Regions from separate parts of the Psychrobacter sp. S1-30-MNA-CIBAN-0213 genome, predicted to be linked through region 1. Evidence: predicted binding sites of a transcription regulator. Region 1 holds the regulator's gene; the other holds the start of a gene.
What was found. The regulator PhoB, encoded in region 1, activates phosphate uptake and scavenging genes when phosphate is short. The targets are predictions, from matches to a motif close to TGTCATNAANCTGTCATAA.
Positions count from the first base shown of each region.

Region 1 (4,576 bases):
CGTTTACAAAATATAGATTTACAGCAGCTAGTTAATCACGACATGAAGTCAAATTGGTCGGAATATCCAAAGACTTGGGGCCTAAAATCACCAGATAAAAACATCGATCATCGCCGTGTGCCCAACCTTGAAGTGTTTTTTGAGCGTCATGGTAAATCACTATCTATCACTGATAAAGACAGCTTTTTGGCAGGAGATATTGTGACTTGGCGACTACCAGACGGTAATTTACCACATATTGGGATCGTCTCAGATAAGAAGGCCGCCGATGGTACGCCGCTAATTATTCATAACATCGGAAGCGGTACTCAAGAAGAGAACATACTCTTTGCTTATCCTATTACTAAGCACTTTCGTTATTAACGTAGACGATAACTTTAGTATGACGTTCTCGGAAAGCACAGTAAATCTATAAGCAAAATAAAACCCAGTCAATAGCAATAAATACTTGCTACTAACTGGGTTTTTTAGTGGTATTTTATTCGTCAGTATTGGCCATACCTAACAACTGACCCATTTGTACCAAACTATTAGCCACCATGTTATCTTGCCAGTCAGCTTTTGCAGCTTTAGGCAATATGACAATAGCGGTTGAACCTAAATAAAAACGGCCAAGTTCATCGCCTTTTTCAAGTTTCATGTCATGATCAGCTTCTTGAATATCATCAGTACGCGTAATTTTGCCTGTTGCAACGGTTTCAATACCGGCGACAATCATGGCTCCAACCATTACGACTGCCGCTTTACCGTATGCCGTATCGAACATACAAACCAAGCGCTCATTACGTGCAAACAAGTCAGGAATATTGGCGGCAGTGGTAGTATTGACTGAAAACAGTGTGCCAGGCACATAGCGAGTTTTAGTCAAAGTTCCCGCAAATGGCATGTGTACGCGGTGATAGTTGCTAGGAGCTAGATAGACAGTAGCAAAGCTACCATCAGCGAAATAGCTGCCATCTTCACTATCGGCAAGTAGCTGTCCGATGTCGTAGTATCGACCCTTAGCCTGTAGCATTTTGTGGTCTTCTATCTGACCGAGCTGGGAAATTATGCCATCAGCAGGGCTTGCGATGCCATGAATGGTAGTATCAACAGCACGAGCATCATCTTTGAGTTCACGAGTAAAAAAATCATTAAAGCTTTCGTAAGCGTTGAGGCTCTGTCGTTCATATTCATCCAGCTTTACGTTATAAGCTTTGGCAAAGCTACGAATAAAGGCGCGTTTAACTATAGGATGACGACTGGCGGCTAAACGTCCGGCCACTTTGCTGATCTTTTGCTGCGGTACAAACTGCTGGATAGTGGTAAATAAAGTCATAACGGGTTACCAGAATAATAATTAAGATGAGAAGATAGAGCTGGAAAATAATAAGAAGTGTTTGTATTTTATCATGGTCAGCACTCAATCGTATGACCATAATTGTTTAAGGAGGTAATCTATGAAAGCACTTATTCAGCGGGTAAATCGTGCTAGTGTTACAGTTGATGAATGTTGTATAGGCTCAATTGAGCACGGAATACTGGCATATATTGGCTTAGGGCATGACGATAACTTGCAGAATGCAAAGCGGATGATCGATAAAATCCTCACTTATCGTATTTTTGATAATCATGATGATCCAGCTAAGTATGGCAAGCTAGATTTAAACGTGCAGCAGGTAGGCGGCGGGTTGTTGTTGGTACCGCAGTTTACTTTGATGGCGAAGACAGACAAAGGCCGTCGCCCTGATTTTGGCGGCGCGATGGCGCCTGATGCAGCACAAGTACTGTTTGAGCAATTAGTCGCTTATGCTAAGACCCAACACCCTGATGTTGCAACTGGTGAGTTTGCTGCTGATATGCAGGTCGAAAGTATCAATGATGGGCCGCTAAACTTTTTATTAGAAATAGTATAAGGTATTAAAGCGTGTACTCATTTTTATTACCATTTTTAAAATGAGGACACGCCCTAGAAGTTTAAAACGCGAATGTCATCAAACTGTCATAATTAATCCGTTTAATAAGCAGACATTAGTGAATGTTTATCGCCTTTTTTGCACCCTGAATTTTCCGTACCATATAGCTTTTACCAATGCTTAATAATAAGGTTGTCGTATGTATAATGAGCAGATTTTGATTGTCGAAGATGAACCAGCGATTCGTGAGATGGTTGTGATGACATTGGAGATGGCCGGATTTGATAGTTTGCAGGCAGCTGATGTCTCAGAAGCGCATCAACAAGTGGTGGATCATCGTCCTGCGCTGATCTTATTAGACTGGATGTTACCCGGAGATAAAAGCGGCATTGATTTTTGTCGCATGCTCAAAAGTGATGAATTGCTCGCTGAGATACCGGTCATTATGTTGACGGCCAAAAGTGAAGAGGATAGTAAGGTTCATGGCCTTGATGCTGGTGCTGATGACTATATGACCAAGCCCTTTTCAACACGTGAATTAATCTCAAGAATTAAAGCGGTATTGCGTCGTAGTAGTGCGCTGAGTGCTGATAAGCCTATCGAAATAGGTAAACTGAGCCTAGACCCCAAAGGCCAACGCGTTACAGCTAATGATAAGATCGTTGATATCGGTCCAACAGAATATAGGCTGTTGGCGTTTTTTATGAGCCATCCAGAGCGTGCTTATACGCGGACACAATTGCTAGATCAGGTTTGGGGCGGTAATGTCTATATTGAAGATCGGACCATTGATGTACACATCAGGCGTTTACGTAAATTATTGAAGCCCCACGACTGCGATACTTTAATTCAAACCGTTCGTGGTACGGGTTATCGGTTCTCTAGTCTCATTGAAAAAGTATAACCATTTTAAAAAACGGCACGTGAATCATAACGCAGTAGATAGTCGTAAGGATAATGAATTATATGATAACGCCTACGGAAAACGAGCAACAAAGTAAGCAAGAAAAGGGAAAGCAAGAGCAAGTTGCTCAGCAAGAAGTGCTGGGTCAACTTAAGAAAATCAGAAGCTCACTACGGGCACTACAAGATGCAGTAATTTTGCTGAATGATGATGATAGTCTGGAGTGGTGGAATCAGGCCGCAGAGGATTTGCTATTACTGCAAGCAGCCGATCAGGGCAAGAGCATTTTTGACTTCATTACCGTACCTGAATTTCGTCAGTACTATCAGACGATGACGACACCTAACGATGGGGTTCATATGGCGTCATGGCGAGACCCTAAGCGTTATTTGAAATGTGAGCTCACGCCTTTTGGTGACGAGAAGTTATTGATTATTTATGATGTGACTCGCTTGCATCATTTAGAGGAGATGCGCCGCGATTTTGTGGCAAATGTCTCGCATGAGCTCAGAACACCACTAACAGTGCTCATGGGCTATCTCGAAAACTTTTCAGATCAGCCCGACATGCCATCGCAGTGGCGGCGCGGTTTTGAGCTGATGACCCAGCAGACTGCACGGATGAATAGAATTGTTAATGACTTATTGCTGCTCTCTCGAATCGAAATCGAAGAAACCCATGAGCTGAATTATATCGATATGACCAAGCTACTGACTCATATCTATGATGACGCGCAGGCCTATAACCAAGAATATAATCATAGCATTCACCTGCAGATAGACACCTATGATGGATTGTATGGGTCAGAGATGTACTTAAATAGTGCCTTATCTAACTTGGTGATTAACGCCATTAAGTACACGCCAAAAGGTGGCAATATAGCCATTAGCTGGACTAGAACCTCAGACGGCTGCCGCTTCGCCGTCGAAGATAATGGCATTGGTATAGCGCCGCAGCATATTACGCGCTTGACGGAGCGCTTCTATCGCATTGATAGTGGTCGCAGTCGTGCCACAGGCGGGACCGGGTTGGGACTAGCGATTGTGAAACACGTCTTGTATCAATATGATGCCAACTTGCAAATTGAGTCGATGGAAGGCAAAGGCTCGACTTTTAGTGCAGTATTCCCAGCTGCCCATGTTCGGTCAGCGCCTACGGACTGATACTACAGTCGATCTCTACCATGTGTAAGCAGCCGTTAGTATTGGCCAGTTTTACACACCTATGCGCGCTAATCTTTTTGCAAAAATGGGTAGGGGTTAACTGCGCTACCATTGATATAAATACCGTAATGCACATGTGGCGGTGTGCCTTTTGCATTGCCACTGTCGCCGACATAGCCAATGATATCGCCAGCATCAACCCATTCATTAGGCGAGATATCGGCATAATCTTCTAAATGCGCATAATAATGTCCTGCGCCGCCAGGACCTACGATGACGACTACTTTCCCACCTAAATTATTTTCACCAACTTTTCTGACAATACCTTGCGTCGTTGCCTGTATTGGCGTGCCTCGCGGTGCAAAGATATCTATACCTTCATGCGTGCGGCCTTGGCTACGCGCAGCGCCCCACGTATCAGTTAGGTGCTGTTTTGGTAGCGGACTGGGTAGGCTGTTTTCTGTCGGCAACTCTTGTTGTAATAAACTAAGTTGTTGCCATTTCGCTACTACAAACGACTGTGTTTGTTGGCTGATGCTCGGTAGTAGTTTGTCTAATACAAACAATAGCACCAATAAAACAGCAGCTCTAATTAATACGCTTAATGCACGGCG
Region 1 is NZ_JBEOPE010000014.1:48,485-53,060, forward strand. It holds gene AAEY87_RS12000 (DUF1287 domain-containing protein) at 1-363, shown strand, start outside; gene asd (archaetidylserine decarboxylase) at 479-1,318, opposite strand; gene dtd (D-aminoacyl-tRNA deacylase) at 1,440-1,895, shown strand; gene phoB (phosphate regulon transcriptional regulator PhoB) at 2,095-2,799, shown strand; gene phoR (phosphate regulon sensor histidine kinase PhoR) at 2,862-3,962, shown strand; gene AAEY87_RS12025 (M23 family metallopeptidase) at 4,031-4,576, opposite strand, start outside.

Region 2 (4,576 bases), on a different contig from region 1:
ACCCTCAATAGCGGGGCAACCTGAGCCCGGATTACGCTTGTTACAGGCGCTGTCCGTCTGATAAAAATAATAGCAACGAGTACGCTGTAAAAAGTTACCGCCAGTCGTGGCTTTGTTACGTAGCTGTCCAGTCGCCCCTGCCAATATGGCACGAGACAATACCGGATAATTTGCAATGACATCAGGATGGGCAGCCAAATCACTATTGCTGACCAGCGTACCGATACGCAATCCGCCGTTATCAGTCGTTTCTATCTGTTGTAATTCTAAGCGCGTTACATCAACTAATTTAGTTGGCGTTTCAATCTCTAGCTTCATTAAATCTAAGAGGTTGGTACCGCCTGCGATAAATGAGGCTTCTTTAGGAGTAGCAAACATAACCGCTTGCTGCGGTTCAAGGGCACGAATATATTCAAAGCGTTTCATGAGCGGCCTCCTGATGTGCTATTGGCAGTCGTATTATTCGACGACTTGTTACCTAGCTGCGCCTCACTTGGCGGCGGCGACCAAATACCAGTTACTTCTGAGCCTTGTACTGAGTTACTTACAGGCTTTATAGATTTATCGGCTACTTGGTTCTCTAATACTTGAGAGATGGCTTTAATAATATTGGGATAAGCGGAGCAGCGACAAATATTGCCACTCATACGTTCAGCGATTTCTTGTACTAGGAGGCCATCAGGATTTTGCAGGTCAGTAGTAACGTGGCTTGGCCAATTTTGTTTGACCTCTTCTATCAATGCCGTCGCTGAACAGATTTGCCCAGGGGTGCAATAACCACACTGGAAAGCGTCATGATCTTTAAAAGCTTGCTGCAACTCAGATAACGACTCAGGCAATCCAATCCCCTCAATCGTCGTAATCTCATCGCCATCGTGCATGACCGCTAGCGTCAAACATGAATTCACGCGCTCGCCATTAATGAGGATGGTACAGGCACCACATTGACCGTGGTCACAGCCTTTTTTGGGTCCAGTGATTTGTAAATGTTGGCGGCAGACATCGAGCAATGTCGTGCGCGGATCGAGATTATCAAGCTGATAATCCTGCTTATTAATCGTTAACGTCAAAGTAGACATGCTGGCTTCTCGCTGGCAGATGATGATAGTTTCCAGATGAGATATTGCTATTCATCCATCTATTCAATATTAATTAACGTTCTGTTAACTATTAAAATCTTAAAAAGTATTGAGGTTATTTTTCCTTAGTTGTTCTTAGCTTATAAATCTTTAGTAACTTTTTATTGGCAGCTTCCTATTCCTTTACAGTCTCTTATCAACGGAGACAAATCAGCCTATCAATACGATGAAAATCGACTCAAATAATCCGTTATTTGGTCAACTGTCAAGCTACTGTCAGGTATTAAATACAGCCTAACATCATAATTAAAATAGAAAAATAAGCTCAAAACAAGCTATACATTAATATGCTTGGCACAGCTTAGGATATTGTTTTTTTGTAGTAGATAGGAAAAAAATGTTAACGCTCAAGAAAATCTGCCTCTTTCTCATTTGCGCTTACTGAACTAAAATTCCAACTGGCTTAATTTCACTTTTCATCTTAATTCAACCTTTTATATAGTCATTTTATATAGTCATTAACTTATAACGACCAATCTAAAATTTCACTGCTAATAAGATAAATTTCTTATTGTCATCAAACTGTCATCAAAGCTTGGCAAACTACGACACATCTCACAGGAAGTACATTTTGCACTGTTGTCAAACTTTAGGAGTCTTACATGCGTTATTCGTTATTAGCAGTAGCCGTTAGTTGCACTTTAGTACTTACAGCTTGTAATAAATCAACCGACACCGCAGAATCAGCTGCTGATAGCAGTAGCGCCGTAACCAGTACAGAAACAACTAACAAAACAACCTCCTCGTCAGCAACCGATTTTAAATCTGCTGAAAACATCGCTATGAATATCACCGGTGCAGGCGCTTCATTTCCGCAACCTATTTATGCCAAATGGTCTTATGACTACAATGCCGCGACTGGTGGTCAAGTGAATTACCAATCAATCGGCTCCTCAGGCGGCATCAAACAAATCCAATCAAAAACGGTAGACTTTGGCGCGTCCGATGCACCGATGACACCTGAAGAGTTGGATGCAGCAGGACTTATTCAGTTTCCGACCGTTATCGGTGGCGTAGTACCGATTGTCAACATCGATGGCATAGAGCCAGGCCAGTTGAAATTGGACGGCACAACGTTAGCAGATATCTATTTGGGCAAGATTAGCAACTGGAATGACCCAGCAATTAAAGCTATGAACCCAGACTTAACCCTTCCTGATGCTGCCATTACCACCGTGTTCCGCTCGGACGGTTCAGGCACGACGTTTAACTTTACGGATTATCTGGCCAAAGTTTCAACTGACTGGAAAGATAGCGTTGGTGTTGATAAAACAGTCAAATGGCCAACCTCTAGCACTGGTGCAGGTGGTAAAGGTAACGAGGGCGTATCAAGTTACGTCAATCGTATGAAAAACTCTATCGGCTACGTTGAGTACGCTTACGCCAAGCAAAACAATATGTCACATGCTGCACTGAAAAATGCGGCAGGCAACTTCGTGCAGCCATCTGCTGAGACCTTTGCAGCGGCAGGTGATATCGACTGGTCACAGCAAGCAGGCTTTTATAAAGTCATCACCAACTCTGAGACTGAGCAAGCATGGCCAATCGCAGCGGCGACCTTTATCTTAGTACATAAGCAGCCAGAGAACCCGCAGCAAGTGGCTGGCGTGTTGAACTTCTTTGATTGGGCTTACACTCAAGGCGATGATAGTGCCATGGCACTTGATTATGTTCCTTTCTCTGATACCGCTGTTGCGCTCTTTAAAGCGCAGTGGAATGAAGTCAAAGGCAGCGATGGTCAACCCGTCTACAAACCAGCTCAATAGTTTTTAAAAACCCGGTAATGATTCTCGAATTACCCTCTTAAACAATTATTCTCCGGTAGTTGTTTAAGAGGTTTTATCACAGTAAATTTATAAGTAGAGCCGATAATGCATATCGATAGCGCTACTTAATAAGATTTAGTTTGCTGTGATAAGACCTTATTAATCTTTTTGAACCTTTTGATTTAACCCTATTTAATGCTGAGACACTTATGAATGACCTAAGGTCCCAACTGGCTAAACAAAAACGTTACGACGCGCTATTCGTCAATGCAACCAAGGCTTTTGCCATCCTCGTTCTCTTATCATTGGGCGGCATTTTAGTCTCTCTAATCATTGGGGCTTGGCCGAGCATTCAAACATTTGGTCTCGGCTTTTATACCAGTAATAACTGGGATACGGTTGCCAATGAGTACGGTGCGCTAGCGCCTATTTATGGCACGCTGGTCACTTCGTTTATCGCTATTTTAATTGCCGTGCCAGTCAGCTTTGGTATTGCGATATTTCTGACCGAGATGTGCCCGAATTTCTTAAAAAAGCCACTTGGTATCGCTATTGAGCTGCTAGCAGGTATCCCTTCTATCATTTACGGTATGTGGGGTTTGTTTGTATTTGCGCCCTTCTTTGGCGATCACATTCAGCCGTGGTTTATCGAACATGTTGGCCCACTGCCTATCATCGGTAAGCTGTTTACGGGTGCGCCAATGGGACTCGGTATGTTTACCGCTTCATTGGTACTTGCCATCATGATTATTCCTTTTATTGCAGCTACCATGCGCGATGTCTTTTCCGTGGTACCGGATTTATTAAAAGAATCAGCTTACGGTATGGGTGCGACGACTTGGGAAGTGATGTTTAAGATTATCTTGCCGTATACCAAAGCTGGCGTCGTTGGTGGTGTCATCTTGGGACTGGGTCGTGCCCTTGGTGAGACCATGGCTGTGACATTCCTCATCGGCAACGCCTTTAATATCAGTCCCAGTCTATTTACTTCTGGGGTCACCATTACCTCAGCCCTTGCCAATGAATTTGCAGAAGCCTCTAGTGAGCTACATCTGGCGTCGTTGTTACATTTAGGCTTAATCCTATTTGTCATCACTTTCATTGTGCTGTCGTTGGCTAAGCTCATGCTGATGCGCATGGATCAAAAAGCAGGTAATCGATAGCAGTTCGATTACCTCGGTAAATTTCGATGGTTATTGGTATTGATAAAAATATGGGAAACAAGTTCTATGCCTTCTAACAACGCGGCTAATGCAAACAGCGCAATCGACGCAATCAATAATGGCTTACCTATTAAAAACAGTTTTGAAGGTCGTTATAACAAGCGCCTTTATAACAAACGGCGCTGGGCCAATAAGCTTGGTTTAGGCTTTGCGATGTCAGCGATGTTTTTTGGCTTATTTTGGTTGTTTTGGATTTTATTTACGCTCTTCGTTGAAGGTTTCCAAGGTATAGTGCAAATGCCTATTTTTACCGCCGACACCCCACCTCCTATGAGTGCAGGCGGTTTACGCAACGCCATTGTCGGTTCAGTCATGTTGGCGTTTTCAGGATTGTTTATCGGCGCGCCTATTGGCCTGATGACAGGGGTTTATTTATCTGAGTTCTCTCAGGGCAGCATGCTTGGCAAAGTGACACGCTTCTTAAATGATATTTTGCTCTCTGCACCGT
Region 2 is NZ_JBEOPE010000019.1:19,926-24,501, reverse strand. It holds gene AAEY87_RS13400 (FAD binding domain-containing protein) at 1-426, opposite strand, end outside; gene AAEY87_RS13395 (2Fe-2S iron-sulfur cluster-binding protein) at 423-1,079, opposite strand; gene pstS (phosphate ABC transporter substrate-binding protein PstS) at 1,742-2,905, shown strand; gene pstC (phosphate ABC transporter permease subunit PstC) at 3,115-4,068, shown strand; gene pstA (phosphate ABC transporter permease PstA) at 4,135-4,576, shown strand, end outside.
Region 2: pstS (phosphate ABC transporter substrate-binding protein PstS) is a predicted target of PhoB. The motif match lies at 1,652-1,670, and genes of this name have one in related genera.